Regions from separate parts of the Qipengyuania sp. SS22 genome, predicted to be linked through region 1. Evidence: predicted binding sites of a transcription regulator. Region 1 holds the regulator's gene; each other region holds the start of a gene.
What was found. The regulator LexA, encoded in region 1, represses DNA repair genes until DNA is damaged. The targets are predictions, from matches to a motif close to GTTCCNCNCTTGTTCT.

Region 1 (10,238 bases):
CCGAAGGGGAGCCCGTCGCCCGCGCACGGATCGACGGCAAGGCGCAGGCCGCCCCCACGTCCACGCCCAGCCCGAGCGAGACGCTGGCCAGCCAGGTCGAAAGCGCGTGCCGCTCGATTATCTTCGAAGACACCCCCCTCACCCATTGCCTCGCAGTGCCCGCACGTCACACGATCGCGATGGCGCTGAGCGATGGTGACAAGCGGTATCGCAGCCTCAAGGATTTCGCGGCTGCCAGCGATAGCGAGACCATCGCCTTTGCCATGAACGCCGGCATCTTCGACGGCGACGGCAAGCCGGTCGGCTATTTCGTCCAGCGTGCGCAGCGCTTGCAGGAACTGAACACCGGGACGGGCTCGGGCAATTTCTACATGAAGCCCAATGGCGTGTTCTACGGCAGCGGGGGCGAATGGATGGTGCGCGACAGCGCCTGGTTCCTCGCCAATGTTTCCGAACGGCCGCAATTCGGCACCCAATCGGGCCCGATGCTGGTGAGCGATGGCCGCATCCACCCGCAGATCACGCAGGACGGCCCCTCGCGGCTGATCCGCAACGCGGTCGGCGTCGATGACGAGGGCCGCGCGCATTTCGTGATTTCCAACGCGCCGATTTCCTTCGGCAAGCTCGCCCGCTTCTACAAGGACGAGCTCGAAGTGAAGAACGCGCTGTTCCTCGACGACACCGTCTCGCTCCTGTGGAACCCGGTGACCGACCGGCTCGATACCGGCGCGCCCATCGGCCCGATCGTCGTCGTCAGCAAGAAAGCCTCCGAATGACCGAGACCCGCCGCCAGCTCTATCCCGAAATCGAACCCTACGAGATCGGCATGCTCGATGTCGGCGAAGGCCATTCGCTCTATTGGGAACGCGTCGGGACCCCGGGTGCCAAGCCCGCAGTCTTCCTCCATGGCGGCCCGGGCGGCGGCATTGCGCCCGACCACCGGCGCCAATGGGATCCCAAAGCCTACGACGTGCTGCTGTTCGACCAGCGCGGCTGCGGCAGGTCGCTGCCCTTCGCCGAGATCGAGCACAACGACACCTGGCGCATCGTCGAGGACATCGAGCGGCTGCGCCAGATGTGCGGCCACGAAAGATGGCAGGCCTTCGGCGGCAGTTGGGGCTCGACCCTCGCGCTGGCCTATGCCCAGAAATATCCCGACCGGGTGAGCGAACTGGTACTGCGCGGCGTCTTCCTCGCGCGGCAGCAGGAAAAGTCGTGGCTCTACGGCTATGGCGCCAGCGAGATCATGGCCGAGCAATGGGACCAGTTCACCGGTCTTATTCCCGAAGCCGAACAGGGCGATCTCGTTCGCGCATATTATCAACGGCTGACCAGTGACGACGAAGCCACGCGGCTTGCCGCGGCGCGCGAATGGTCGCTGTGGGAAGGCCATGTCGCAACGCTGCTGCCGAACGAGGATTTGCTCGAGAGCTTCGGCGATCCGGCCAAGGCGGTGCCCTTCGCGCGGATCTGCGCGAAGTTCTTTCTCGAGGACTTCTTCCTCGACGAAAACGAGTTGCTGGCCAATGTCGACAAACTGGCGGGCATTCCCGGGATCATCGTTCAGGGACGTCACGACATCTGCACCCCGCCGGGCGCGGCATGGGCACTCAAGAAGGCCTGGCCCGAGGCCGAGCTATGGATTGTTCACGATGCCGGTCACAGCGCCAGCGAACCGGGGATCATCGACGGCCTCGTGCGCGCGACCGACAAGCTCGCGGGCAAAGCGGCGTGACGTCACGCTGACGTTTCGCGTGTCGCAGCTTTCCTTGCTTGAAAGCACGGCGCTACCCCGCCATTGACGCCACGAATGACCGACAGCCGCTCTATCCTCGTAATCGACAATTACGACAGCTTCACCTTCAACCTGGTCCATTACTTGATGGAACTGGGTGCAGGCGTGGAGGTGGTGCGTAACGACGCCATCTCGGCACACGAGGCGCTGGCGGCGGGCCATGCGGGCTATCTCATATCGCCCGGCCCCTGCACGCCAAACGAGGCCGGCGTCAGCCTCGACCTCGTGGCAGCCTGTGCCGATGTCGGCGCACCGCTGCTAGGCGTTTGCCTCGGGCATCAGGCGATCGGCCAGCATTTCGGTGGCCGCGTGGTGCGCGGCGGGCTGATGCATGGCAAGACCTCTCCGGTCACTCACGATTCCAGCGGTGTGTTCGCCGACCTGCCCTCGCCCTTCACCGCGACGCGCTATCACTCGCTGGTGGTCGAGGACAATCCGGACTGTCTCGCGATCAATGCCACCAGCGAAACGCCCGGCCTCGATGGAACCAGCGTGATGGGCTTCCATCACCGCGAGTTGCCGATCCACGGCGTCCAGTTCCATCCCGAAAGCATCGCGACCGAACATGGCCATGCCTTGCTGGCCAATTTCCTCGCGCTATGCGGTATTGCCGCCAAGGTCCCCGCATGAAGACGCTTCCCGACGCCAAGCAACACCTCGGAGAGGCCGAGGCCGAAGAGGTCTTCGGCTGGATCCTCGATAGCGAGACCGGCGACGAGGACATCGCGCGCTTCCTGATCGACATGTCGGCGCGCAGCGAAACCTCCGATGAGATCGCCGGCGCGGCCCGTGCGCTCCGAGCGCGGCTGATCCCGATCATTGCTCCCGAGGGGACAGTCGACTGCTGCGGCACCGGCGGCGATGGGCATCACACGCTCAACGTCTCGACCGCGGTGAGCCTGGTGGTCGCCGCCTGCGGTGTGCCCGTGGCCAAGCACGGCAATCGTGCGGCGAGCAGCAAGGCGGGCGCTGCGGACACGCTCGAAGCGCTCGGTCTCGATATGGAAGCAGCGGGAAGAAGCGCGGAGAAGACTCTGGCAGAATTGGGAATTTGCTTCCTTTTCGCCAAGAACCACCACCCAGCGATGGGCCGAATTCAGCCGATCCGGCAAAAGCTCGGCGTGCGCACGATCTTCAACCTGATGGGGCCCTTGTCGAATCCCGCCGGCGTCAGACGCCAGCTGATCGGCATCGCCCGTCCCGCCTATGTGCCCATCTATGCCGCAGCAAAGGCCAAACTGGGGACCGAGCGCACCTTCATCGCCTCGGGTGACGAAGGGCTGGACGAGCTGAGCCTGGCTGGCGGCAACGAGCTAGCCGATGTCCAGGGCAATGATTTCGAAATGCGCCGCGTGGTCGCGGTGGAAGCCAATCTGTCGCATTCCCCGGTCGAGGCGATCCGCGGCGGCGATCCGGCGTATAATGCACGCGCGCTCGAGGCGCTGCTCGGCGGCAGCCCGGGCGCCTATCGCGATGCGGTGCTGCTCAACGCGGCAGCAACGCTGATCATTGCTGGCCGTACCGACGACTGGACCGAGGGCGCGGAGATCGCGGCCGAAGCACTGGACTCGGGCAAGGCCAAAGCGCTGCTCGATAACTGGATCGCGATGACCGCCTGAGATGAACAAGCTGGAAGAAATCTGCGCCACCAAGCGCGACGAGGTCGCCGCCCGCAAGCGCAATCACACGCTCGCCGATCTCGAAGCGCGCGCGAAACAGCAGTCGGCGCCCCGTGGGTTCCAGTCAGCCCTCGCTCGGGCCCAACGGGACGGCTTCGGCCTGATTGCCGAAATCAAGAAAGCTTCGCCGTCCAAGGGCTTGATTCGCGAAGATTTCCAGCCCGCAGATCATGCGCGGGCCTATGCCGCGGGCGGAGCTGCTTGCCTTTCGGTGCTGACCGACGCTCCCTATTTCCAGGGCCATGAAGATTACCTCGTCGCCGCCCGCGCCGCCTGCGATCTGCCTGCCCTACGCAAGGATTTCATGGTCGATCCGTGGCAGGTCGCTGAAGCACGCGCGATCGGGGCCGATGCGATCCTGATCATTGTTGCCGCGCTGGACGACAGCACCATGGCCGAGATCGAAGCGGCGGCGCTCGACTTCGGTATGGATGTTCTGGTCGAGGTACATGATCGCGCCGAAATGGACCGCGCCGCGCGCCTCCGCTCGCGCCTGATCGGCGTCAACAATCGCGATTTGCGCAGTTTCACTACCGATCTCGCCACCACCGAGATGCTTGCCCCGCTCGCCCCCGAGGGCGCACTGCTGGTCGGCGAAAGCGGCATCACGACCAATGACGATTGTGTGCGGCTCGCGCGTTCGGGCGTCCGCAGTTTCCTCGTCGGCGAAAGCCTGATGCGACAGGTCGATGTCACTGCCGCGACCCGCGCTCTGCTCGGGCATTGACGCAGCCCCTGTGGAGCAAATCGGGAACAGGTGTTCCTGTGTAAATCACTCGAAAATGGCGGGATTGCTTGACTTGACGAATCAGGTTGCTTAATTGTTCCGTATTCGTTCACAGCTTTGTGAACAGGCGATACGGGAGTTCGCACCATGCTGACCGCCAAGCAGCACGAATTGATCCGCTTTATCCAGCAGCGCCTGGAAGACACCGGCATTTCGCCGAGTTTCGAGGAAATGAAGGAAGCGCTCGACCTCAAGAGCAAGTCAGGCGTGCACCGCCTGATCTCGGCGCTTGAAGAGCGCGGCTTTATCCGCCGTCTGCCCAACCGCGCGCGCGCGCTCGAAGTGGTCAAGCTGCCCGAGAACGCGGTGATGGGCTCGACCCAGCCTGCCCCCGCGAACGATTCCGTGGTATCGGCCATCACGCCCAAGCCCGTCGCGCCCGAACCCGCCAATGACATCATCGATGTCCCGCTTCACGGCCGCATTGCCGCGGGCGCCCCGATCGAAGCGATCGAAGGCCAGTCGAGCATGCCGGTACCCGCCGCCCTGCTCGGCCCGGGCGAACATTACGCGCTCGAGGTTTCGGGCGATTCGATGATCGAAGCAGGCATTTTCGATGGCGACTTCGCCTTGGTGAAGCGGACCGACAGCGCCCGCGACGGCGAAATCGTGGTCGCACTGGTCGACAACGAGGAAGCCACGCTCAAATATCTGCGCAAGGACGCGGGGCGCGTGATCCTCGACCCCGCCAATGGTTCTTACGAGCCGCAGGTGTACGACTCCCACCGCGTACAGGTGCAAGGAAAGCTGGCCGGGCTGCTGCGCCGGTATCACTGATTGCGGGGCGCGCGTTTCTCATCGGACGCGCGCCACCAGCCATGCTTGCCCTGATCCTGCGCCACGGTATCGATACGCCGGGCGCCCAGATAGAGCGCAACCCCGCCTTCCCTCTCCAGAAAACGCCGGTCGGCCTTGAGCCACCGTGGGCGGCAACTGCGCGGCAGGAAGCGATCGGCGATGACGATGTCGGAGTTCCTGCAGGCTGCAGCCAGCGCGCGTTCCTCGACCAGGTTGTGACTCCGCGCAATCAGCAGGGACCATGCGCGGCCCTCGCGCGTGACGGTCAACGAACAGAATTCGTCGCTGCAGCGGCTGTGCGGCCAATCCGCGATAGCCAGCGGTTGCCGGTCGGTTCCGGCAAGCTCGAGCAGGTTCTCTTGCGCATATCCACCCGCGCTATCGCGTAGCACCAACAGCCGCTCGGCCTCGTTCGCAATGCCGATATCACGCCCGTCGCGCGTGATCAGGATATCGGGCACCGGGGCCTGCAGCATGAGCACCGCAGCCACCACGACGGGTCCGATACCCCACAGGCGCGCCCTGCCCTGCCACAGCGCCAGCCACAGCGCACCGACCAGATACAGCGTGATCGCGCCCATCCCGATCCGCGGGGCCAGCTTTACCGAACCCGGCTGCTCGGCAAACAGATGGGCAATGCCCAGCAACAGATCGAGCGAATGCCCGACCAGCCACCACACGGGCCCGCCTGCGCCGACAAGGTCGAGCACCAACGCCAGCGCCACCAGCGGCATCGACACGAAGGTCACCAGCGGAATGGCAATCAGATTGGCCGCGGCGCCGTAAACGCCGGCGCGATGGAAGTGAAACAGCACGATCGGCATCAGCGCGAGTTCGATCACCAGCCCGGTGAGAAACAGGATCGCGGTTCGTCGCAGGAACCGCCGCAACCCACTCTCCTCGCGCGGCGCGAGGAAATCGCGGATGACTTGCACATTGTGCAGCGAGACAATCGCGATGACGGCCGCAAAGCTCATCTGGAAGCTCGGCCCGACCAGCGATTCAGGCCACAGTGCGAGCACCACGCCTGCGGCAATCGCGACCATCCGCAGCGAAAGCGGCTCACGCCCCAGTGCCAGTGCGACCAGCACCAGCAGTGCACCGATACAACTGCGCACGGTCGGCACCTGCGCGCCCGTCAGCAGCGTATAAGCGATCCCCGCCAGCGCCGCTGCACCTGCGGCGACCAGTGGCAGCCGTACCCGCAGGGCAAGCCAAGGCCACAGCGCCAGCAGCTTAAGGACCACAATATAGCTCGCCGCGATGATCGCGCTGACATGCAACCCGCTGATCGACAGCAGATGGGTCAGACCCGCATCGCGCATGGCCTCCTCGTCGCGCTCGGGAATGGCGCCGCGATCGCCACTGGCCAGCGTTGCTGCAATCGCTCCCGGCGTTCCCTCGAGGCGGCCGCGCACATGCGCCGACAGCCGCCGCTGGATCGAGGCCACGGTCAGCCGGGAGGGCGGCGGCGGCGTGACCAACTCGACCTCTCCCACGACCGATCCGGTTGCCGACAGTCCGTCGAACCAGGCGCGCCGCGCGAAATTATACGCTCCGGGGACGATTGGCGGGGATGGCGGCATCAGCCGCGCCGACAGCCGCACCCGCGCGCCTTCGCGCAGGGCTGGCCGGTCCTTCGCCAGCGGCAGGTTCACGCGATAGGCGACCGCCCGCCCGGTCTCCGCATCGCGCGCGGCCAGAACAAGCCGAACCCGATCCTCCGCCGGTTGCTCCTCGCGCTCGAGGACACGCCCGTCGATCCGCTCGAACTGCGGATACGCAATCGGCTCCGCCCCCACCATCGCCGAGCGCGCCCATACCAGCGACATACCAAGCGCGAGGGCGATCAGGATCGACAGGCTTGCAGCCAGCAAATAGATGCGTCCGTCCCTGCCGCGCCACCGCGCGAAAGCCGCGGTTGCACCGCCCGCCGCGCCGCCGATTACCGCCAGCCATTGCCATGGCGCGTCGAGATAGAACCACAGCCCGATCCCCCCTGCGAAAGCGACCGCCAACCACGGCCCGCGGTCGAATTCCGCGCCTTCCAGAAATGCTTCGGATCGCCCGGCGAAACTGGACAAGAGACCGCGCATGCGCCAAGGGCGCGGCACTGCGGGGCGGGCCTCTTCGTCCGCCTCCCCCATCGGTACCGAAGGCGTCCCCTGCGTCGCCATGCAAGTGTTTGAAAGGAAGCGAGTGACAATGGCAAGCGATAGTGGCAGCGAGACCCCTCCGGTCGTCACCCGCTTCGCTCCCTCGCCCACCGGATATCTCCATATCGGCGGCGCGCGTACGGCTCTATTCAACTGGCTTTATGCGCGGCACCATGGCGGTCGCACCTTGCTGCGGATCGAGGATACCGATCGCAAGCGCAGCACGCAGGATGCGATCGACAAGATAATCGAAGGGCTCGACTGGCTTGGCCTCGACTTCGACGAGGCGCCGGTGTTCCAGTCCGACCGCGCCGAGCGCCATGCCGAGGTTGCGCACAAGCTGCTCGACGCGGGGCATGCCTACAAATGCTTCGCCACACCCGAAGAACTCGAGGGCATGCGCGCGCAGCAGCGGGCGAACAAGCAGCCGATGCGCTACGACCGCCGCTGGCGCGACCGCGATCCGGGCGAAGCGCCCGAAGGTGCGCCCTATGTGATCCGCCTCAAGGTGCCAACCGAGGGCGAAACCACCATTCACGACCAGGTCCAGGGCAAGGTCACGGTCAAGAATGCCGAGATCGACGATTACGTCCTGCTGCGCGCCGACGGGACGCCGACCTACATGCTCGCGGTGGTGGTGGACGATCACGACATGGGCGTGACCCATGTCATCCGCGGCGACGACCACCTCAACAACGCCTTTCGCCAACTGCCCGTGATCCGCGCGATGGACCAGGTCGAAGGCAATTGGCCCGATCCGGTCTATGCGCATGTGCCGCTGATCCACGGGCCGGACGGCGCGAAGATGTCCAAGCGCCACGGCGCCGTCGGAGTTGCCGCCTATCGCGATGACGAAGGCGTCCTGCCCGAAGCGCTGTTCAACTATCTCCTCCGGCTCGGTTGGGGCCATGGCGACCGCGAGGAGATCTCTCGCGAGGAAGCGATCGAGCTGTTCGATCTCGACGGCGTCGGCAAGGGCCCCGCGCGGTTCGACATCAAGAAGCTGCAGAACCTCAACGGCCATTATATCCGCGAGGCAGACGATACCCGGCTGGCCAAGATCGTGGCGCAGCGGATCGGCGAACAGGCCGATGAAGCGCTGCTTGCCGAGGCGATGCCCGTGTTCAAAACGCGCGCGAAGTCCGTCAACGAACTCGCTGATAGCGCTGCCTTTCTGTTCGCCAAGCGCCCGCTCGAAATGACCGAGAAAGCCGCGGGTTTACTCGACGATGAAGCCCGTGCGCGTCTCGCCGGATTGTCCAAAATGCTGCATGTGCAAAATGACTGGACAATCGAGGCGCTGGAAGCCACTACGAAGGCCTATGCCGAGCAGCTCGAACTGGGTCTCGGCAAGCTCGCGCAACCCATGCGCGCAGCGCTGACGGGGACGACAACGTCACCCGGCATTTTCGATGTGCTGGTCCTGTTGGGCAAGGAAGAGTCGCTCTTGCGTATCGATGCGCAGGCCGCCTCGCCCGCAGGCACCGAAGAGAACGAGTGAGGAGACACGCGTGGCCGACAAGCAGGCAACCCTCGATCTGGGCGGTCAGACCCAGGAATTCCCCGTGCTGCAGGGCAGCGTCGGCCCCGATGTGGTCGATATCCGCAAGCTGTATGGCACGACCGGCAAGTTCACCTACGACCCGGGCTATAAGTCGACCGCCAGCTGCGAAAGCGCGCTGACCTATATCGACGGCGAAGAAGGCATCCTCCTGCACCGCGGCTATCCGATCGGCCAGCTGGCGGAAAACTCCTCCTTCATGGAAGTCTCCTACCTGTTGCTCAACGGCGAACTGCCGCAGCAGTCGGAACTCGACGACTTCACCTACACGATCACGCGGCACACCATGCTGCACGATCAGCTGCGCCAGTTCTACCAGGGTTTCCGCCGCGATGCGCACCCGATGGCGATCATGTGCGGCGTCGTCGGCGCGCTGTCGGCCTTCTATCACGACAGTACCGACATTTCGGACCCCGAGCAGCGCAAGATCGCCAGCCATCGGCTGATCGCGAAGATGCCGACCATCGCCGCGATGGCGTATAAATACTCGGTCGGTCAGCCGATGATGCAGCCGGACAATTCGCTCAGCTACACGGGCAATTTCCTGCGCATGACCTTCGGCGTCCCGGCCGAGGAATATGAGATCCACCCCGCCATCGAACGCGCGATGGATCGCATCTTCATTCTCCATGCCGACCACGAGCAGAACGCGTCGACCTCGACCGTGCGCCTTGCCGGTTCGTCGGGCGCCAATCCCTTCGCCTGCATCGCAGCGGGGATCGCCTGCCTGTGGGGCCCGGCGCACGGCGGCGCCAACGAAGCCGCGCTCAACATGCTGCAGGAAATCGGCACGCCCGATCGCATCCCGCACTATATCGAGCGCGCCAAGGACAAGAACGATCCGTTCCGCCTGATGGGCTTCGGCCACCGCGTCTACAAGAACTACGACCCACGCGCGACGGTCATGCAGCAGACGCTGCGCGAAGTGTTCGAGGCGCTGAACGTCAAGGACCCGGTGTTCGAGACCGCGCTCAAGCTGGAAGAGCTCGCGCTCAACGACGACTACTTCAAGGAAAAGAAGCTTTTCCCGAACGTCGACTTCTACTCGGGCATCATTCTCAACGCGATCGGCTTCCCGACGACGATGTTCACCGCGCTGTTTGCGCTTGCCCGCACCGTCGGCTGGGTCGCGCAGTGGAACGAGATGATCTCCGACCCCGCACAGGTCATCGGTCGTCCGCGCCAGCTCTACACCGGCCCGACGGCGCGCGACTACGTTTCGATCAACCAGCGCTGAGATGCGCTTCATCCTTCAGGTCTTCGGAGCGGCTTTGATGCTCTCCGGAGGCCTGTGGGCACTCCAGGGGCTCGGGCTGGTAATGTGGCCGGCGGAAAGCTTCATGCTCGCCGAGCGGCAATGGGCGCTTTACGGCACCATCACCTTCCTGATCGGACTTCTGCTGTTCTGGAGAGCCGCGAGGCCGCGCTGATCAGCGCGGTTTTTCGCGCAAATCTTCAGCCG
Region 2 (10,238 bases), 210 kb from region 1:
GCGAGCGTCTATATCGACCCCGATTACTGGGCGCGCGAGAAGGCCGCGATCTACGACCGCCTGCCGCAGATCCTGTGCCCTTCCGCGCTGCTACCCGATCCGGGCATGGCGGTGCCTCATGATGCCACCGGGCGCCCGTTGCTGATCACGCGCGATGCCGCGGGCGAAGCGCATGTCTTCCTCAACGTCTGCCGCCACCGCGGCACGCGGCTGGTCGAAGGCAGCGATGTCCAGTGTACCAAGAAGCTCGTCTGTCCCTATCACGCCTGGACTTATGCGGTTGATGGGAGGCTGCTAGCCCTGCCTCGGCCCGATACCTTTCCCGGTTTGGACAAGGGCGATTACGGCCTCGTCGAATTGCCGAGCAGGGAGACCGGCGGCCTGATCTGGTTCTGCCCGCAGGAAGAAACCGCCGACTTCACCGTGGCCGAGACCATCGGCGAAGATTTCGATGCGCTGGGCATGGGCGAACAGGTGCTGTTCCGCCGCAAGACGCATGAAGTCGCGGGAAACTGGAAGCTCATTATGGATGCCTTCCTCGAAAGCTATCATGTCACCCGCCTGCACGCGAAGACCATCGGACCTTTCTTCAAGGACGGCGCGACCAGCGGCGACATGATCGGCCCGCATGCGCGCAGCGCGGTCGGGCGGCTGGAGGAAATGGCCGATGTCGATCTCGAAGACATGGCCGCGCTGCGCCGCGTCGTGACCTATGCCTATCAGCTGTTGCCCGGCGCGCTGATCATCCCCAGCCCCGACTACATCAATGTCATGGTGATGATGCCGCAGGCGCATGACCGCACGCTGGTCGAGGATTTCATGTTGATCCCCGAACACCCTTCGACCGACAAGGCACGCGATCACTGGGAACGCAGCTGGGCGCTGCTCGATGGCGGGGTCTTCGCGGGCGAGGATTTCCGCGCTGCCGAGCTTGGCCAGCAAGGCCTGGCGACGGGCGCGGTACCGCAGCTGACGCTGGGCACGATGGAAGGCGGCATCCGGCGCTATCACGAGACCGTCGAGGAGGCTCTGCGGGCCGCGACCTAGCCGCCCGACAGCTAGCGCTTCCGCTGCATTGCACTTGTGTGTATTGGCGCGGCCATGGCCGACAATCGACTACCCGAAGAAGGCGACCGGATCGCCAAACTGCTAGCCCGTGCGGGCATCGCCAGTCGCCGCGAGATCGAACGGATGATCGCCGACGGGCGCATCGCGATCGCGGGCAAGGTGCTGGACACACCCGCGGTCAAGCTGGCGAATCTCAACGGCGTTACCGTCGATGGCAAGCCCGTGGGGCAGGCCGAAGCGGCGCGATTGTTCGCCTTCCACAAGCCCTCCGGCCTGATCACCGCCGAGCGCGATCCTGCCGGTCGCCCGACGATTTACACCGCCTTGCGCAACGCCCTGCCCCGCGACACGGGCCGCGTGATGCCGGTGGGTCGTCTGGACTTTACGACCGAGGGTCTGCTGCTGCTCACCAATGATGGCGAGTTGAAGCGGGCGATGGAGCTGCCCTCTTCGGCCATCCCGCGGACCTATCGTGCGCGCGCCTTTGGCGACGTCACGCAGGCACAGCTCGACGATTTGATCGAAGGCATCGAGATCGACGGTCTGCGCTATGGCCGGATCGAAGCCGATCTCGAACGCGGCTCGGGCAAGAACCGCTGGATTCAGCTGACGCTGACCGAAGGCAAAAACCGTGAAGTCCGGCGCGTGCTCGAACATCTCGACCTCAAGGTGAATCGCTTACTGCGCACCGCCTATGGCCCGTTCGAACTGGCCGATCTTCCGCGCGGGCAGGCAGTCGAAATTCGCCAGGCCGATGTCGAACGGTTCCGCAAACAGCTCAAGCGCGGGGGCCAGCTTTGAGAATCATCGCGGGCGAATGGCGCGGGCGTAAGCTGGTCGCACCCCCGGGAGACCTCACCCGCCCCACCGCCGACCGGACGCGCGAGACGCTGTTCAACATGCTCGCCAGCCGCATTGGCAGTTTCGATGGTCTGTCAGTGCTCGATCTGTTCGCCGGTTCGGGCGCATTGGGGCTCGAAGCGCTGTCACGCGGAGCTGGATCCTGCCTGTTCGTCGAACAGGACGCCCAGGCGGTAAAGGCAATCCGCACCAATATCGACACCTTCGATGCGCGGCCGCGCTGTGTGGTGCAGCAAGCCTCGGTCATGAGCCTGGGTCCCGCCAAGGCGCCGCATGATTTGATACTGCTCGATCCACCCTACGAAACGGGAGCGGGTTTTGTCGCGCTCGAGCGTCTCACTCGGCTTGGCTGGATCGGATCCGCGACGTGGATCGCGCTCGAAACTGGCGCAAAGGAGGCCAGCGCCATGCGCAGGCTCGAACTGGTTGCCGAGCGGAAGACCGGCAAGGCGAAGATTTCGCTGCTCCGCCTCGCCGGATAATTCACGACACGATCACATCGGATCGGCGGCGTCAGAGTCCATATCGGTCATTTGATCCGGCTCTGCCATCGGCTCGTCCGCGCTTGGCGCCACCTGGGTCGCGGCTTGTGCCTCGATCTGCATCCAGGCTTGCGCCTGCTGCTCGGCAGGCAACCCGCTCACGGTGAGTTTATTGGCATCAGAAATGCGCCAGAACAATTCCCGGCGTTCGGGGGTAAGCGACCAATAATAGCTCTGCACTTCGCCCGGCCACGCATCGAACTGTCCCTGCAGTTCGACCGGCCAGGAGTCGTAGGATGCCTGCTGCTCTGCGGAGAGACCCATGTTGGTCTCCGCAGTCACCGCTTCATCGGAAGTCGCATCTGCCGACACGTCCTGCGCAATGGTGGGGATCGACAAGGAGGCGAGCGCGCCGCCGGCGACGAAGTAGAATGTCTTACGCATCATAAGTCCTTTCATTTGGGGGCGTGACGAGGCCCGTCCAGCGGCCCATCGGAGATGCGCTCGCTGTATACGACACCAACGCCGCTCCTGCCGATCGGCCCCGGTGCCAAACCCGCCTCCGCCACGCCCGGTCGCCAAATGTGCCCAAAATGCGGCAGCTTGCGAGCGCGCATGCAAAAAGGGCGAGATTGCCGTCAGCAATCCCGCCCTTCGAACGTCATGTACGCAATTCGTAGTGGCTACGCAGCTCAGGGTGGGCTTATGAACCCGGGTTCTTGGCAGGCAGCTTGCCCGGAATCTCGCTCGCGGGCTGACCCGGCCAGTATTCGAGCGGGCGGTTGCCCGTCTTGTTCTTGGCCCAGCTGTTGATGCAGCCGTCTTGCTGCATGCTATCGCACACGGGCAGATTTTCTCCCGAAGCCGCTGTGTACCCGGCCGGAGGAGACTGGCTGACTTCCTTGCTGACGAAACGCGGTGCGGTCGATGCCGAGGCTCTTGCGATGGATTCCATCGGCGTCGCGCCAGGACCAATTTGTGCGGCCACCTGCGCCCAGGCCTGCGCGCGGGCTGCGGGCGCCATTTCGTAAATGCGCACACGCTGGGCGTCGGTAAGCACCCACCAGCCCTCGGTCTGTGCGGGGGTGAGGGTCCAGTAATATTGCTGCACATCGCCGGGCCAGCCATCATAGGCGCTTTGCCGGTCGGCGGGCCAGGCATCATACATAGCCTGCTGGTCTGCCGACCACGCGTAGGCCTCGCCCTCCATGTGGTGATCTGCCAGCGCCGGGGCGGCGGTAAAGGCCAGCGCAGCGGCGCCGGCAAGGATAAGATTACGCATCGGAGATTGCTCCATTTGTCGTTGTCATCGCCGAATCTACGCAGCGAATGGGTGGTCGGTTCCGGTGGATGTCTGCGCGCGGGGCTTGTCTTGCGACCATGCGTTCCCTAGCTGTTCCGAACCTTCATGACCGATCTACCCATCCCGTCCGACGCGCCCGACGATGCGCAGCTTCCCGCCTATGCAGCGCGCTTGAACGCCCCCCAGCGCGAGGCCGTTCTCACCACCGAAGGCCCCGTGCTGATGTTGGCCGGAGCGGGCACCGGCAAGACCGCGGCGCTAACCGCACGGCTGGCACATCTCATCGCAACGCGCCGGGCATGGCCGAGCGAAATCCTCTGCGTCACCTTCACCAACAAGGCCGCACGCGAGATGCGCGAGCGCGTGGGGCGGCATATCGGCGATGCGGTCGAAGGCATGCCCTGGCTTGGCACCTTCCACTCGATCGGCGCGCGCATGCTGCGCCGCCATGCCGAACTGGTCGGGCTCAAGAGCAATTACACGATCATCGATCCGGACGACCAGTTGCGGCTGTTGAAGCAGCTGATCCAGGAGAACGATCTCGACGAGAAGCGTTGGCCCGCGCGCCAACTCGCCGGCCTGCTCGACCGCTGGAAGAATCGCGGGCTCAACCCCGGCGATCTCGATGCAGTGGAGAACGAAAGCTATGCCAATGGCCGCGGGGCGCAGTTTTACAAGCTCTACCAAGACCGCCTGAAAGCGCTCAACGCCTGCGATTTCGGCGACCTGCTGCTACATATGCTCAACATTTTCCGCGAGCATCACGACGTGCTGGCGCAATATCAGCAGCGCTTCAAATATATCCTCGTCGACGAATATCAGGACACCAACCAAGTCCAGTATCTGTGGCTGCGCCTGCTTGCCCAGACACGCAAGAACATCTGCGTGGTGGGCGACGACGACCAGTCGATCTATTCATGGCGCGGCGCAGAAGTCGCCAATATCCTCAAGTTCGAAAAGGATTTTCCCGGCGCGGCGGTGGTCAAGCTCGAGCAGAACTATCGCTCCACCCCGCAGATCCTCGGGGCGGCATCGGGGCTGATCAACGCCAATAGCGAACGGCTCGGCAAGACGCTGTGGACCGAGCTTCCGGCGGGCGAGAATATCCGCGTAATCGGCGTATGGGACGGACCCGAGGAAGCCCGCCGCGTGGGCGAGGAGATCGAGCGGCTGGAACGCGAAGGCGCGCCGCTCGACCAGATCGCGATCCTCGTACGTGCGCAGTACCAGACACGCGAATTCGAAGACCGGTTCATCCAGATCGGCCTCAATTACCGCATCGTCGGGGGCTTCCGCTTCTACGAGCGTGCCGAAATTCGCGATGCGCTGGCCTATCTGCGCACTATCGCCCAGCCCGCCGACGACCTCGCTTTCGAGCGGATCTACAACCAGCCCAAACGCGGGCTTGGCGCGAAGACACTGGAAGCCATGCGCCGCCACGCACGGCGTACACAGATGCCGCTGACCGCCGCCAGCCTCGACCTATGCGACACCGACGAATTGCCCGCGCGCGCGAAGAACAATCTCGTCGCGCTGCTCGGCCAGTTCGTCCATTGGCGCGAGCAGGTGGACAAGGTCACACCGTCCGAACTGCTGCGCCGCGTACTCGCCGAAAGCGGCTATGAAGACATGCTCCAGAAGGATCGCAGCGGGGAAAGCGCCGGGCGGCTGGAAAACCTCACCGAACTCGCTCGCGCGATGGAGGAATACGACACGCTCGGCGATTTCCTCGAGCATGTCGGGTTGGTGATGGACAATGACCGCGCTGGCGACGGCGAGAAGGTCACCATCATGACCATGCATGCCGCCAAGGGGCTCGAATTCGATCACGTCTTCCTACCAGGTTGGGAGGAAGGCGTCTTTCCCAGCCAGCGCGCGATCGACGAAGGCGGACTCGCCAGTCTCGAGGAAGAGCGCCGCCTCGCCTATGTCGCCATTACCCGCGCCAAGCGCCGCTGCACCATCCTGCACGCGGCCAACCGGCGCATTTACGGCCAATGGACCAGTTCGATCCCGAGCCGGTTCATCGAGGATTTGCCCGAGGAATATCTCACCAGAGAAACTACCATGACCGGCGGCGCTTCGCTGTGGCGGGCGAACTGGAGCGAGACCGAAGACCCCTTCGCGCATGTCTCGACCAGCCGACCCGATCGTTCGGGAGCCCGCGGTCCTGGGTGGCAGCGAGCGCTATCGTCGGGCTATGACACGACGCCCAAGCGCCTCGCCGAGCCCGGCCGCAGTGCGGCGAGCTTTGCCGCGCAACCCCGCAGCGACATCTCGATCGGCGCGCGCGTGTTCCACGACAAATTCGGCTATGGCTGCGTGACCGATCAGGAAGGCAACAAGCTGACGATCGAGTTCGAGAAGGCGGGCGAAAAGCGCGTACTCGACAGTTTCGTCAAGCTGGCTGACGATTAGGGCAGTTTGAAAGGCACCGTCGCACGCGGCTGTCCTGCGCATGCGCAGGACATGATTTGGCTGCGCGAAGGTCTCTGATCAGATCGCGGAAACGTCGAGGAAGCCCGGCCGCGGCCCGTTCCACTCACCCGACGCAACAGAGTCGCTGTCCTCGTCGCGGCGTTTGCGCGGTTCGCCCTTGGGCTTCGCCTTGCGCGCAGGCTTTTCGCGCGGCGCATCGTCCTCGTCGCGCGGCTTGCGGCTGCGCTTGGGCTTTGCCTCGTCCGCGGGTGCCGAAACTTTCTCGGGTGCCGAGGCCTTCTCCGGTGCAACCGCCTTCTCGGCGGGCTTGGCGCTGCTTTTCTCGACCAGATCGACACGGACATCGCTCTTGCCGAATACCGGAACTTCCGCACCGGTCAGCTTCTCGACATTGGCGATCGCCTCGGCATCTTCCTCGGCGACGAGGGTGAAGGCGCGGCCCTTGGCACCGGCCCTGCCCGTGCGTCCGATGCGGTGGACGTAATCGTCCGGATGCCACGGCGTGTCGAAGTTGAAGACGTGGCTGACACCCTTGATGTCGAGCCCGCGCGCGGCAACGTCCGATGCGACGAGAATATTCACCTCACCGGCCTTGAACCGCTCGAGTTCCTTGAGCCGGTTCGACTGGTCCATGTCGCCGTGGATTTCGCTCGACGCGAAACCATAGCTTTGCAGGCTCTTGTTGAGCTCGCGCACGGTGGTCTTGCGATTGGCAAAGATGATCGCGGTTTCGACATGGTCGTGTTCGAGCAGCCAGCGCAGCGTGTCGCGCTTCTGACGCGCCTTTACGGGCACCTTGAACGCGGTGATGTCCTTGTTCGTGGTCGCGGCACGGCTGACTTCGATCCGCTTGGGATTGTCGAGAAACTTCTTGGCCAGCTTTTCGATCGGCGGCGGCATCGTCGCCGAGAACAGCATGGTCTGGCGTGCGTCGGGCAGCTTCGAGCAGATGAACTCGATATCCGGGATGAAGCCCATGTCGAGCATACGATCGGCTTCGTCGATCACCAGCAGTTCGCAGCCGTTGAGCAGGATCTTGCCACGCTCGAACAGGTCCATAAGGCGGCCCGGCGTGGCGATCAGCACGTCGACGCCATCGTTCAGCGCCTTGACCTGGTCGCCCATCTGCACGCCGCCAATCAGCAGCGCGAGCTTGAGATCGTGGTTCTTGCCGTATTTTTCGAAATTCTCTGCCACCTGCGCGGCGAGTTCGCGCGTCGGGGCAAGGATAAGGCTGCGCGGCATCAGCGCGCGGCGACGGCCGCTCGCCATGATGTCGATCATCGGCAGCACGAAGCTCGCGGTCTTGCCGGTGCCCGTTTGGGCGATGCCAATGATATCCTTCATCATCAGCACCGGCGGAATCGCCTCGCGCTGGATGTCGGTCGGCTCGGTATAGCCAGCTTCGCTTACTGCCCTGAGCAAGTCTTCGGAAAGGCCGAGATCGGCAAAAGTCATGCGGTTCGAAATTGTCCCTGGAACATAGGCCGACAACAAGCTGCGCGTCCGCAACATCGGCTGGGCGCGCCCTTCGCCGGAAATACGCCGAAAGTCAAGAAATCACGCTGCGAAACGCGGCTCACCGGTCGTCGGTAACCGCCACAAGGCGATTGAGGTTGGAAATGCGACACTTCGCGCCGGCGCGCGACAACAGGCGATCGCGATCGACACAGAGCTTACCGTCGTCATTTTGCTCGACATAAAAGCCGAGGTAGAAATCACGCGGACTGCAGCTTTTCTCAAGCTCGGCAGTAATGATCTGGCGGTTGCGCATATACATCACCAGCCGGCTGTCACGGTCGGATACGCCGATGATGTCGCTCGCATCGACGCAACTGCCGTAAGGTCGTTCGACGAGCCGCGGCGGCGGAGCCTGGCGCGGCAGTTCGGTCAGAAAGCTGCGCCGCATGCTGCCGGGCTGCGGGCTGATCCGCAGGATGACGCGGCGCTCGATCCGCACCTGGTTGGCAACCGGTATGCCGCGGCTGTCGGTAAACCCGGTCCAGATCGTGCCGCGTGCCGATAGCGCATCGACATCCACGCGAGCACTCTGCGAAACCCGAGCCTGGTGCACGGCCGCGTCCTCTCCCGCGCCTGACGGCGTGCCCAATGCGACGAGCATGGCAAAGAGAGGGGACAGCAAGGGCATGGGCTTCGTTCGAACGCTCCTCGGCCGCAGGTCGATTGACGTGCGGGAAGTTATAGCGATGCCTGATGCGCCCCCACGCTTGAATGCGGGCTTAATTGTTCTGGCCCGATTGGCAAGTGGTGGCATTCGCCCGTCCATCTATGGCAAGGATGCGGCAGATGACCGTGACCGACACCTTTTGCGCCGCCGCCGCCGATATTCTCGGGCCACGCGGGTTCACCCGCGATCCCGAGCTGGTGGAACCCTGGCTAACCGACTGGCGGGGACGGTACACCGGCAAGGCGGTGGGCCTGGCCTCGCCTGCGTCGACCGATGAGGTCGCCCGCTTCGTCACACTATGCGCGGCGCACCAGATGCCGATCGTCCCGCAGGGCGGGAACAGCGGCATGTCGGGCGGCGCCACGCCCGACGATAGCGGGAGGAGCGTATTGCTTTCGCTGCGCCGAATGGATGCGATCCGGGATTTCGATGTCGCTGCACAGCAGATTACCTGCGACGCTGGCGTCGTGCTCCAGACGCTGCACGAGACCGCCGACGCGCAAGGTCTGCGCTTTCCGCTTACGCTTGGCGGCAAGGGTTCGGCCACTGTGGGCGGCCTCATCTCGACCAATGCCGGGGGAACGCAGGTCCTGCGCCACGGCACGATGCGCGCGCAGGTGCTCGGGATCGAAGCGGTGCTGGCCGATGGCGAAATATTCTCCGGCCTGGTCCCGCTCAAGAAGGACAATCGCGGGTTCGACCTCAAGCAGATGCTGATCGGGTCCGAAGGGACATTGGGCATCGTCACCGCCGCAACCTTGCGGCTGGTGCCGCAAATCGGTGAGCGCCGTGTTGCATGGGTCGGCCTGCCCAGCATCTCGGCAGCGCGCGCATTGCTGCGCCACTGCGAGAAGGTCGCGGGCGAGGCGCTGGAGGGGTTCGAGGTGCTGCCCGGCCACTGCCTCGAATCGGTTCTGGCGCATGTTCCCACCGCGCGAAGCCCTTTGGGCGGCACCCATGGCTGGCATGCGCTGGTGGAACTGGTTGCGGATCAGGGTGACACAGGACAGCTGGACGGGCTGGTCGCCAAGGTATTCGAGAGTGCGATGGAGCACGGTCTGCTCGAGGATGCCGTCATATCATCCAGCGAGGCGCAGGCCGAAGCCTTCTGGCATATACGCGACAGCATCTCCGCAGCGGAGCGCGCGATCGGCCCGGCGATGCAGCACGACATTTCGGTGCCGGTGGCGCGGATGGCCGAATTTGTCGAGACGGTGGCACCGCAGGTGGAAGAACGGTTCCCCGGCTCGCGCGCGGTCGGTTTCGGGCATCTGGGAGATGGCAATATCCACTTCCACGTTCTCGCCCCCGCCGGTGCCGTGCGCGGCGAATGGGAATTGGGCGACGGAAAAGCGATCAGCGCCTTCGTGCATGACCGGGTGACCGATTTCGGCGGATCGCTCAGCGCGGAACACGGCATTGGCCAGATGAAACGCGATGAACTCGGGCGATTGGGCAATCCGGTGGCGCTCTCGCTGATGCGTAAGGTCAAGCAGGCGCTCGATCCGCAGGGGATACTCAACCCGGGCAAACTGGTGCCGCTTGCACCGCACGCCGCAACGCCGTAAAGCGCCCGCTTCGTGTGCTTGCCCATCGGGTTTGCCGCTCAATCCAATCGAATTTCGGAGAGTTCCATGGCCAGCGCGCCGCAGCCCAATCTGCCCCTGTTCTTCAAAGACCTGATGCCGCTTAACAGCAAGGACCATGCGAATTATCGCTCGCGTCCGATGACCAAGGCACCGTGGCTCGCCAAGCAGCATGCCGTGCCGCTGACCGTCGACGAGTTCGTCCAGGCGCAGCGCGATATGCCGATCGTCTTCTCGACCGGCCCCGATGCTGTTCCGCTGGCGCTGATGGGCCTCAATGACGGCGTCAACACTTTCGTCGACGAAGAAGG
Region 3 (10,238 bases), 290 kb from region 1:
TGACGCCGCTCGGTCGGCGTATTGCAGGGGTTTCAGCAGGCCGCCGCGGACCTGCTTGATTGGTAGGGCGTTTCGTCCTCCCGGCGCAAGCCCGCACCGGATCGGGCCATTCTCGCTCAGGCCGCATTGTGTGCGGCACTCTCGCGCGGGTTCTCATAGGCAGCATCCATAAAGATGCTCGCGCGGCGATCGCTGCGGTGTTCCAGTCCCTTGGCGAATGCGCCGCCGGCATGCGTATAGTTCAGCTCCTCGGCAATCGCGTCGTAATCGCGCGCATCGATCGCCGCATTGAGACGCGGGCTTTCGCTGGGCGAGACATTGCCGATCCCGACATTGTAGACGAGGTCGAGCAGCGCATCGAATTCATGCTGGTGAAGTGGCAGGTCGCCGACCAACTGGCGGACACCCTGTTCGGCTTCGGCCAAGTCGGCATCGAGAAAAGCGAGCACGCGTTGCTCGCTCACCCGGTCGCCGACCCGCAGCCGGTCGCGCGGTTGGACCAGATGGCCAACCCCCACCGTAGGATAGCCGGCGACATCGCGGTACACGGTATAGCGAACGCCTTCCTCCTCGATCAGCGCCTGCTTGAACGTATCGCTCGCCGTAAGCAGCGGGGCGGGTTGGCGCACGCCTTGCGTGGGGCCGAGAACCATGTTTGCCGCACTCGGCTGCGGGGCTCTGGGCGGGCCGGTAAAGGCTGTCAGGCCCAGCGCCCCGGCCCCCAGCATCAGCGTTGCGTGCTTGCGGGTGGAGAGGCGCGGCCGGACGTCGAATGCCTTGGCGGCAGCCTGCCGTGCGCGGCGCAGCTCGCGGCGATGCTGGCGCTCGCGGCGCAGGCGTTTGAGGAAACGCTCGGGCTTCTCTCCGCGTTTTCCATGCAGCGTGGTATGCGACCAGTCGACCTCGTCCAGCGGACGGTTGAGATCGTCGAGGATGGTCTTGAGCGTATCGTCTGTGTTCGCGCTTGGGGCGGACGCGTGGCGCGTCCCGCCGGCTTGGTTCCTGTTGTGCGCGGTGTCCTTATCCATAAGGCGGGCACCTTTCATTGCGTAATCATGTATCACACCGGCGCTGCGACCTGCGCATGCGATTTCATGCGCTGTGGCGCGGTGTTGGTCTCGTATATGGAACGGTTGGCGGGGGTTCTTTGGTCCCCGTTTCGTCGCTGCGGTGCAACGGTCGAGCGGTCAGGCGGCGCGCTCAGGCGGCGCGGCGGACCTGGTTGCGACCCGTGTTTTTCGCTTCGTAGCAGGCAATATCGGCGCGCAGCAGCGCATCGTCCATCCCTTCGCCGAACCGCCAGCTGGCCAGCCCGATCGAGGCCGAAATGGCGATGTCGGGATAGGTGTCGAACTGGTCCTCCAGCCCGGCGATCTGCAGGCGCAGCGCTTCGGCCGCTTCGGCGACCTCGACATCATCGAGCCCGCGCACGATGACCAGGAATTCCTCTCCGCCGAGGCGGAAGGCCTGATGTTCCCTGGTGCCTTCGATCGAATGGCACCATTCGCGGATCGTATCGGCGGTTGCGATCAGCACGTGGTCGCCCACGCCATGGCCGAAGGTGTCGTTGATCGTCTTGAACCGGTCGAGATCGATGGTGAGCAGGTGCCGCGAGAGCGCACTGTGTTCCATGCGCGTTTCCTCGAACAGCTTGCGCCGGTTGAACAGGCCGGTGAGCGGATCGCGCCAGCTGAGGAATTCGGCATGTGCAAGCGCATCGGCCAGATCCTCGGACAGTTGCCGGTTTTCGACCAGCATCTGTGCCGCGCTCCGGATATGCAGCCCGGTGGAGGAACTGTAGATGCGGATGCCGATGACCATCAGCGCAAGGATCGCGATCAGCACCGGGTGCTGGACGCCGGGGTGGAACAGGTAAAACCCGAAAGTCGTCAGCCAGAAGCTTGCCAGCATGGCATCTCGCGCAGAGGGCAGCGCGGCCAGCGTCACCGCGATGAGCGTCGCCGTTAACAAGACCACGCCGCGGACCAGATTGACCGCCAGCACCGAACCATCGGGTGGCGGTGGCCACAGCAATAGCCCCAGCGTCACCCCGGTCATCGACATGGCGAAGACCAGGATCCAGCGCGCGTGGCGCATCGGCTGACGCGCGCGCGCCAGCTGTTCCAGCCGCGCGGCGGCCTTGCGGGTGTAGAGGAATGAACAGAAGCGCAGCGCGAGCAGGACCGCCATCGACAGCGGGTTGGGCATCAGCGCCACGCCGACCGCCATCAGCGCCAGCGCGATCAGGCTGGCGGTCAGCGAACGCTGCTCGCGTTCGAGCATGGCGATCACCGCTTCGCGCTCGATCTCGTAGGGATCGACCGGGACACGGTTCATCAGGCCGGCGCTATTGCCGTCGAATTGATCGTCGATGTGCACCGGCTGCGACCTTGACCTCTTCTCGCGCGTACGATCGCGTTTTCTAGCGCCCAATCGTTAACGATTTGGCGCGGAATGTTCACGATCTTCCCGGATCTGGCGACGCGAAATTGGCGAGGGCGACGTGCGGCAAATACGCTCGCACGCCGCCTTCATGGTTACCAAATCCGTGCGCGGTCCTCGGGCGCGATATACATCGCGTCTTCGGGCGTGATGTTGAAGGCTTCGTACCATGCATCGACATTGCGCAGCGGGGCGATGGTGCGATAGCGCGCGGGGCTGTGCGGGTCGGTTGCGACCTGGTTGCGCAAGCTGTCCTCGCGCGCCTTGGCCCGCCACACCTGCGCGTAGGCGAGGAAGAAGCGCTGGTCGCCGGTCAGCCCGTCGATTACCGGCGCTTCTTCTCCGCCGAGCGATTTCTTGTAGGCATCATAGGCCACCAGCACGCCCGCCAGATCGGCGATGTTCTCGCCCATCGTCAGGTCGGGATTGATGAAGCTGCCCGGCACGACTTCGAACGCGGCATATTGCGCGCCGAATTTCTTGGCTTCGGCCTCGAACCGTTCGGCATCGCCTGTGGTCCACCAGTCGCGGATCGCGCCGCTGGCGTCGATCTTGCGGCCCTGGTCGTCGAAGCCGTGGCTGATTTCGTGGCCGATGACCACGCCGATCGCGCCATAGTTGACCGCCGGGTCGGCCCAGGGATCGAAGAAGGGTGGCTGGAGGATGCCGGCCGGGAAGACCATCTTGTTTTCCAGCCCGCCGTTATAGGCGTTCACCGTCTGCGGGTTCATGCCCCACTTCTTGCGGTCGACCGGCTTGCCAAGGTCGCTCATCTCGTAATCGGCGTTGAACTGCGAGGCAGCGATCATGTTGCCATAGAGATCGTCGGCCGACATCGGCAGCTGCGAATAGTCGCGGAATTTTTCCGGATAGCCGACCATCACGTCCATCCGCTCGAGCTTGTCGAGCGCGGCGTCCTTGGTCTCGGGGCTCATCCAGTCGTTTTCGCCGATCCGGTCACCCATGGCGAGTTTCAGGTTGCGGACCAGCTCGTCCATCCGCGTCTTGGCGATCTTGGGGAAATATTCGTCGACATAAGCTTCGCCGACCAGCTCGCCGAGCGAGCCGTCGATCGTGTCGACCGCGCGCTTCCAGCGGGCACGCTGCTCGCTCGTGCCGTTGAGCGCGCTGGTATACCGGAACCGGCTCTCAACCATCTTCTGGTTGAGATAGGGCGAGGCCTGGTGCGCTGCTTGCGCCTTCTGCCACAGCTTGAGCGTATCGAGATCGGTGCTGGCAAACAGCGCGGCGATCGCCTTCATCGCGGTGTTGTCGGTAACGATAATGCGCTCCTGCGGCGGGATGTTGTGACCGGCGAAGAACGCGTCCCAATCCACGCCCGGCGCATAGGCGGCCAGTTCGCTGCCCGACATCGGATTGTTGATCTTCTCGATCTGGCGTTTCTGTTCAGCATCCCAATTGAGCTGCGCGACATAGGTCTCGAAAGTCATCACGCGGCTGGCCGCTTCGCGCGGGCTGGCCTCGCCGATATTGCGGAAGGTGCGCTCGAGATAGGCGAGATACGCGCCGCGCTGGTCGGCGAATTTCTCGTCGAAATAATATTCCTTCTCGGGCAGGCCGAGCCCGCCGGAGAACATCCACAGCGCGTTCATCGTCGGATCGTCGGGGTCGGCATAGGGGCCGGCGCCGAACAGCGAGCCGCCGAACTTGCCATAGGCCGCGCCCATGTAGCGCGCGAAGGCGCTCTTGTCCGACAGCGCATCGACCTGTGCCAGATCGCGCATCAGCGGGGCCAGACCCGCGCGCTCGATCGCCGCCTCGTTCATGAAGCTGGTGTAGAGCGCGCCATATTGCGTGCCCGCAGGCGCTTCGGTGATCAGCCCGTTGACCTCTTCGGTCACATCCTCGCGCAGATTATAGAACGAGCCGACCGAGGGACGATCGCCGGGAATCTCGGTCCGGTCGATCCACGCGCCCGAAGCATAGCGTTCGAAATCGTCACCCGGATCGGCGGCAGTGTCACGCGCGGTGAGGTCGAGCCCGAAGTCGCCGATCTTGGCCTGGCCGGTGACGACGATGGTGTTGGCGTCGGTTTCCTCGGCGAGGGACGGAGAGGCGAGAGCCAGCCCCAGCGCGAGCGCGGAAGCCGCCGTCGCGCGGGCGAAATTTCGAGTGGATGGCATGTGTGATTCCCCTGAGAATTGAGCTGGCTCGCGTGCTAGCGCGTGCGGTGCTCAGGAGGAAAACTTTGTCGGCGAACCGATGAGGGCCATCGGCAAGGGGCGACCGGCGGTCGTTTGCTTGTGCGAACGGCACTGAAATCCCAGCTAGTCCGAAACGACGTTGGCACCGGTCTCGAGGACGTAGAATTTGTTGGTGCCGACTACTTCTGAGATGTTGTCGCCGACCTTCTGGTACAACATGCCGGAGCTGGTCGTAATCGCACCATGCAGCTCCGAGGAGTTGGCGATAGTTGCGAAGCAATTCTTAGCCTCTTCGAGGCTGTCGAAAACGTGTAAGATGACGTCAGACATTGTGTGCTCCTAGTACTCGTTCCATCCATCGACGGCGTCCTTCAACTCAGAGCGCCTCATCAGAGCCTTCTTCTGATCGACGGCGAGGATGCATTGCGCGACATCTGTGCAGGATTCTTCCAGTTTCAGGTCGACTGTTCCTCCCAGTTTTGCTTCGAAGCCCTTCATCTTGCCAGCCAGCGCGTTGTCGCTTGTTGCGGCAATCTTAACGCGAAGATTCTTGATCGGATCGTCGAAGCTTTCAATAACAGGGCGAGGATCGCCAGTGCCATCAGGAAAAAGGGCCGCGATCTCGGTGTTGCTCGCCGCGGCTATCCCGGCGGAACGGCTGGTGGAAACCAATGCCGCACCACCCTTGGCTGCGAGAATTTGCGCCGCCATTCCGGTCGCAAAATACTGGGCAAGGCCGCCAGAGGCTTCGGCGGATGTTTGCGCCTTGGCAGAAAACTCGGCTCCGAAGCTGGCCAGTACCGAATAACTGTCCTGCGCCTCGCCTTTCGATGCAACGAAAGAGCACGGGTGGACGATGTATTCGGCTCCGACTACCGTCAGTGGCTTGGTCGGGTCGCATGGGCTAAGCTGGTTTGTCGAACCATTTTTCTCATCATTGTTGGCAAGGAGCGGCATGATGACTGCCTCCTGCCGATCATATCCCACGATGATCTCCGGCACTTCGCCGGTAGACGCACCAGCCTTTACCCCGAAAGTCGTATTGGTCCCGAAGATCATCGTATTGCTGTGCCGCGTCGCCTGAACGCACCCCGCCGCGAGCGGCAGCAGGGCTAGGGCTGCAAGGTATTTGTGTGATCGACTACGCATGGCGAACTCCCCTCAAGTGCAGACAGGACCTTGGCCGCATTCTCGGCTTCAGCCGCGGACCGGATGATGACGAGCAACTGGCAATCTCGCGGATCGGCGATGACCCACTGGCTATCCGAATAGCCGAGCCAGGCACCGCCGGCCGGAAGGTCGTCCCAGCCAAGCCCCAAACCACTGCGCTTGACCGCCACCACACCGCCCTTGGTAGGCGGCAATTCGACGCGGACTACACCTATGCCCGTGATCGTTTCGCCGCCGCCTTCGCCTACCGTGACGCTGGTGCATGCGGGCAGCAGGCAGCACGCGGCGACCAAGGCATCCGCACGGCTCATCTGTGGTTATTCTCGGGAACAGTTTTGGTCCGAAAGCAGGGCGAACCGACGCCAAGAAATCGCTGCGGCTCTCGCATTCGATACCACCGGCCCCCTCATTATCCGGCTACCCGGATGTATAGAAGGCGCTTTGCAAACGATTATGTCAAGTGCAGCGCTCGCCGTGACTTCCGGGACGGGAAAGCGGTAGCCTGCCAGTCTGTGAGTTTTTCGCACGCTTCTGGCCCTAATGGATCCGCCAACCCATTGACGTCGCATCCTGTCGATGGAGTCTATTCATCTGCCACTGCGAACCGGGAGAAATACTTGCGTAAACCTAGGGTCCCGCTCGGCGCATTGATTTTTCCGCCCGTGCTCCCACATCGGCGCGGGCAGACGGGACGGAACCTTTCGCCTCGCGGGCCGATAGGGCTCTGCCGACTCACCCCTTGACCCAAGCGAACAATTCAGGAACACGCGTCCTCCATGGCCCTCACCAAAATTTCCGTCCGCGGCGCGCGCGAGCATAATCTCAAGGGCGTCGATATCGACCTGCCGCGGGATAGCCTGATCGTCATCACCGGCCTTTCCGGCTCGGGCAAGTCGAGCCTCGCTTTCGACACCATTTATGCCGAGGGGCAGCGGCGCTATGTGGAATCGCTCAGCGCCTATGCGCGGCAATTCCTCGAGATGATGCAGAAGCCCGATGTCGAGCATATCGACGGGCTCTCGCCTGCCATCTCGATCGAGCAGAAGACCACGTCGCGCAACCCGCGCTCGACCGTCGCGACGGTCACCGAAATTTACGACTATATGCGGCTGCTGTGGGCGCGGGTGGGGGTGCCCTATTCGCCCGCCACCGGGCTGCCGATCGAGGCGCAGACGGTCTCCAACATGGTCGACCGCGTGATGGACCTGCCCGAGGGCACGCGCGCCTACCTGCTCGCGCCGGTGGTGCGCGGGCGCAAGGGCGAATACCGCAAGGAACTGGCCGAATGGCAGAAGGCGGGCTTCACCCGCGTGCGCATCGATGGCGAGCTCTACCCGATCGAGGAAGCGCCTGCGCTCGACAAGAAGTTCAAGCACGACATCGAGGTGGTGGTCGACCGGCTGGCGGTGAAGGAAGGGCTCGAAACCCGCCTCGCCGACAGTTTCGAACAGGCGCTCAAGCTGGCCGACGGGCTCGCCTATGTCGATCTCGCCGATGGCGTCGTGCCGGGGCGCGAGGACGAGGGGGCTTCGGGCGGCGCGATGAAGGGCGCAGGCCTGCCCGCCAACCGCATCGTCTTTTCCGAGCGCTTCTCCTGCCCGGTCAGCGGCTTCACGATCGAGGAGATCGAGCCGCGGCTGTTCTCCTTCAACGCGCCGCAGGGTGCCTGCCCGACCTGCGACGGCATCGGCGAGAAACAGCTGTTCGACCCGCAGCTGGTGGTCCCCAACGAAGCGCTCAGCCTCAAGAAGGGCGCGGTGGTGCCCTGGGCCAAGTCCAACCCGCCGTCGCCCTATTACATGCAGGTGCTCGCATCCCTCGCGAAGGAATATGAATTCGACCTCACCACCCCGTGGGAGGAGTTCGACGCCGAGATCCGCGACATCATCCTCCATGGCACCAAGGGCCGCGCGATCCCGCTGACCTTCAAGGACGGACGCAAGCAATATACCGTCAAGAAGCCGTTCGAAGGCGTGATCGGCAATCTCAACCGCCGCATGCTGCAGACCGAGAGCACCTGGATGCGCGAGGAGCTGTCCAAGTTCCAGACCGCGCAGCCGTGCGAGACCTGCGAGGGCAAGCGGCTCAATCCCAAGGCGCTCGCGGTCAAGATCGCGGGCACCGATATCGCCACGCCGACCAAGATGAGCGTCGCCGATGCCAAGGCGTGGTTCCTCGCGCTGCCCGACCAGCTCGGCCCGACGCAGCAGCAGATCGCGCACGCCATCCTCAAGGAAATCAACGAGCGGCTGGGCTTCCTCGACAATGTCGGGCTTGATTACCTGAACCTCGACCGCACTTCAGGTACGCTGAGCGGAGGCGAGAGCCAGCGTATCCGCCTCGCCAGCCAGATCGGCAGCGGGCTCAGCGGCGTGCTCTACGTGCTCGACGAGCCCAGCATCGGCCTCCACCAGCGCGACAACGACCGGCTGCTCGAAACGCTCAAACGACTACGCGATCTCGGCAATACGGTGATCGTGGTCGAGCATGACGAGGATGCGATCCGCGCCGCCGATTACGTCGTCGACCTTGGCCCCGGCGCGGGCGTGCATGGCGGCGAAGTGGTCGCCGAAGGCACGCTAAAGCAGGTACTCAAGAGCAAGAAATCGCTCACCGCCGCCTATCTCACCGGGCGCCGCGAAATCGCCGTCCCCGCCACGCGCCGCAAGGGCAATGGCCACCAGCTGACCGTCCACGGCGCGCGCGCGAACAACCTCAACAACGTCACCGCGGGCATCCCGCTGGGCACCTTCACCTGCATCACCGGCGTCTCGGGCTCGGGCAAGTCGTCCTTCACCATCGACACGCTCTACGCCGCCGCCGCGCGCCAACTCAACGGCGCGCGCGTGGTCGCGGGTGCGCACGACAAGGTCACCGGGCTCGATTATTGCGACAAGGTGATCGAGATCGACCAGTCGCCGATCGGCCGCACCCCGCGCTCCAACCCCGCGACCTATACCGGCGCCTTCACCCAGATCCGCGACTGGTTCGCCGGGCTCCCCGAAGCCAAGGCGCGCGGCTACAAGCCCGGGCGCTTCAGCTTCAACGTCAAGGGCGGCCGCTGCGAAGCGTGCCAGGGCGACGGCCTCATCAAGATCGAGATGCACTTCCTCCCCGACGTCTACGTCACCTGCGAGGAATGCGGCGGCAAGCGCTACAACCGCGAAACGCTCGAGGTGAAGTTCAAGGGCCTCTCGATCGCCGACGTGCTCGACATGACGATCGAGGATGCGGAGGGCTTCTTCAAGGCGGTCCCCCCGATCCGCGACAAGATGCACATGCTCAACGAGGTCGGCCTCGGCTACGTCAAGGTCGGCCAGCAGGCGACCACGCTGTCGGGCGGCGAGGCGCAGCGCGTCAAGCTCGCCAAGGAACTCAGCAAGCGCAGTACCGGGCAGACGCTCTACATCTTGGACGAGCCCACCACGGGCCTGCATTTCGAGGACGTCCGCAAGCTGCTCGAAGTGCTCCACCGGCTGGTCGACCAAGGCAATTCGGTGGTGGTGATCGAGCACAATCTGGATGTGATCAAGACGGCGGACCATGTACTTGATCTGGGCCCGGGCGGCGGTGTGCGGGGGGGTGAGGTTGTGGCGCAGGGCGTTCCGGAACACGTCGCGACTGTGAAGGGTAGCTACACGGGTCAGTATCTCAAGCCGCTCTTGGAACGCGCGACCCGGAACGAGCCTGCCCCGGCGTAGGCCGGGGCCGGAGGAGGTTGCTGCGGTCGAGGGGAGCTTTACGGGACAGTACCTCAAGGCGATGCTCGAGCGCGCTCAAGCAGCGTCAGCGGGTGCGCAAAAAGGAAAGCGGTAGCGGGAAGCGGCGGAATAAGCCTCCCCGGACCGGGGGAATCGCAGACGGCGCGAACCGCCAGCGGGACCACCAAAGGTGGTGGTGGGGCACCCACGGCTGGCTCGGAACCCCGTGCTTCACGCAGTGCCCGCAGAGGAACAGGGGCCGCAGAGAATTTGTGGGCGGCGGATACGCTCCCAATAACATGCGTTACCCTGAACTTGGTTCAGTATCGCGGCGGTGCAGGGGGAGTTATGCGGGGCCTTATCTCTAACCGATGTTGTAGTGCCAGCGGGAAACGGCGGAGTAGCCGCGTACCAGTCCAGTCTACTCAGTTTCGCGCAAATCCATTAGTATTGCTTTGGTGGTGATTTCACCCGTCAGCTCTTGAACTGAATGGTGTAAACGCACCTGAGCGAGATAGTGCTCGTCAATCGCCATTCCTGAAATCTTGGGAAGAAGGTCTTCGTCAATCCTTCCCGAGATAGACTCATCTTCATTCTCAATCAGGAAAAATTTCGTTTTTAAACTCACAGCCTTGAGGCGACCTAATAATTCAATGTCATCAAAGTCAGATTCGTTTATCTCGTGAATTTTTGCGCTGAGTGCGTAGAGGTCATCGTGCGTAACGAAGGTTGTGTCTATTCCCTCAGATAAACCAGTGCT

Region 2: the regulator LexA is predicted to act here: its motif matches at 3,796-3,811, upstream of N6L26_RS05790 (ATP-dependent helicase).
Region 3: the regulator LexA is predicted to act here: its motif matches at 6,527-6,542, upstream of uvrA (excinuclease ABC subunit UvrA).

What each region holds. Positions count from the first base shown of each region.
Region 1 is NZ_CP107048.1:969,676-979,913, forward strand. Features, by position in the region: gene N6L26_RS04760 (phosphodiester glycosidase family protein) at 1-776, shown strand, start outside; gene pip (prolyl aminopeptidase) at 773-1,735, shown strand; gene N6L26_RS04770 (anthranilate synthase component II) at 1,811-2,425, shown strand; gene trpD (anthranilate phosphoribosyltransferase) at 2,422-3,414, shown strand; gene trpC (indole-3-glycerol phosphate synthase TrpC) at 3,416-4,201, shown strand; gene lexA (transcriptional repressor LexA) at 4,349-5,038, shown strand; gene N6L26_RS04790 (ComEC/Rec2 family competence protein) at 5,032-7,143, opposite strand; gene gltX (glutamate--tRNA ligase) at 7,265-8,716, shown strand; gene N6L26_RS04800 (citrate synthase) at 8,727-10,013, shown strand; gene N6L26_RS04805 (hypothetical protein) at 10,015-10,206, shown strand; gene N6L26_RS04810 (sensor histidine kinase) at 10,207-10,238, opposite strand, start outside.
Region 2 is NZ_CP107048.1:1,184,157-1,194,394, forward strand. Features, by position in the region: gene N6L26_RS05765 (aromatic ring-hydroxylating oxygenase subunit alpha) at 1-1,047, shown strand, start outside; gene N6L26_RS05770 (pseudouridine synthase) at 1,102-1,869, shown strand; gene rsmD (16S rRNA (guanine(966)-N(2))-methyltransferase RsmD) at 1,866-2,411, shown strand; gene N6L26_RS05780 (hypothetical protein) at 2,424-2,858, opposite strand; gene N6L26_RS05785 (hypothetical protein) at 3,115-3,693, opposite strand; gene N6L26_RS05790 (ATP-dependent helicase) at 3,820-6,132, shown strand; gene N6L26_RS05795 (DEAD/DEAH box helicase) at 6,211-7,611, opposite strand; gene N6L26_RS05800 (hypothetical protein) at 7,733-8,194, opposite strand; gene N6L26_RS05805 (FAD-binding oxidoreductase) at 8,461-9,909, shown strand; gene N6L26_RS05810 (SapC family protein) at 9,976-10,238, shown strand, end outside.
Region 3 is NZ_CP107048.1:1,255,497-1,265,734, reverse strand. Features, by position in the region: gene N6L26_RS06130 (lysozyme) at 117-1,028, opposite strand; gene N6L26_RS06125 (sensor domain-containing diguanylate cyclase) at 1,201-2,379, opposite strand; gene N6L26_RS06120 (M13 family metallopeptidase) at 2,538-4,586, opposite strand; gene N6L26_RS06115 (hypothetical protein) at 4,731-4,937, opposite strand; gene N6L26_RS06110 (hypothetical protein) at 4,947-5,756, opposite strand; gene N6L26_RS06105 (hypothetical protein) at 5,720-6,088, opposite strand; gene uvrA (excinuclease ABC subunit UvrA) at 6,554-9,478, shown strand; gene N6L26_RS06095 (DUF6575 domain-containing protein) at 9,900-10,238, opposite strand, start outside.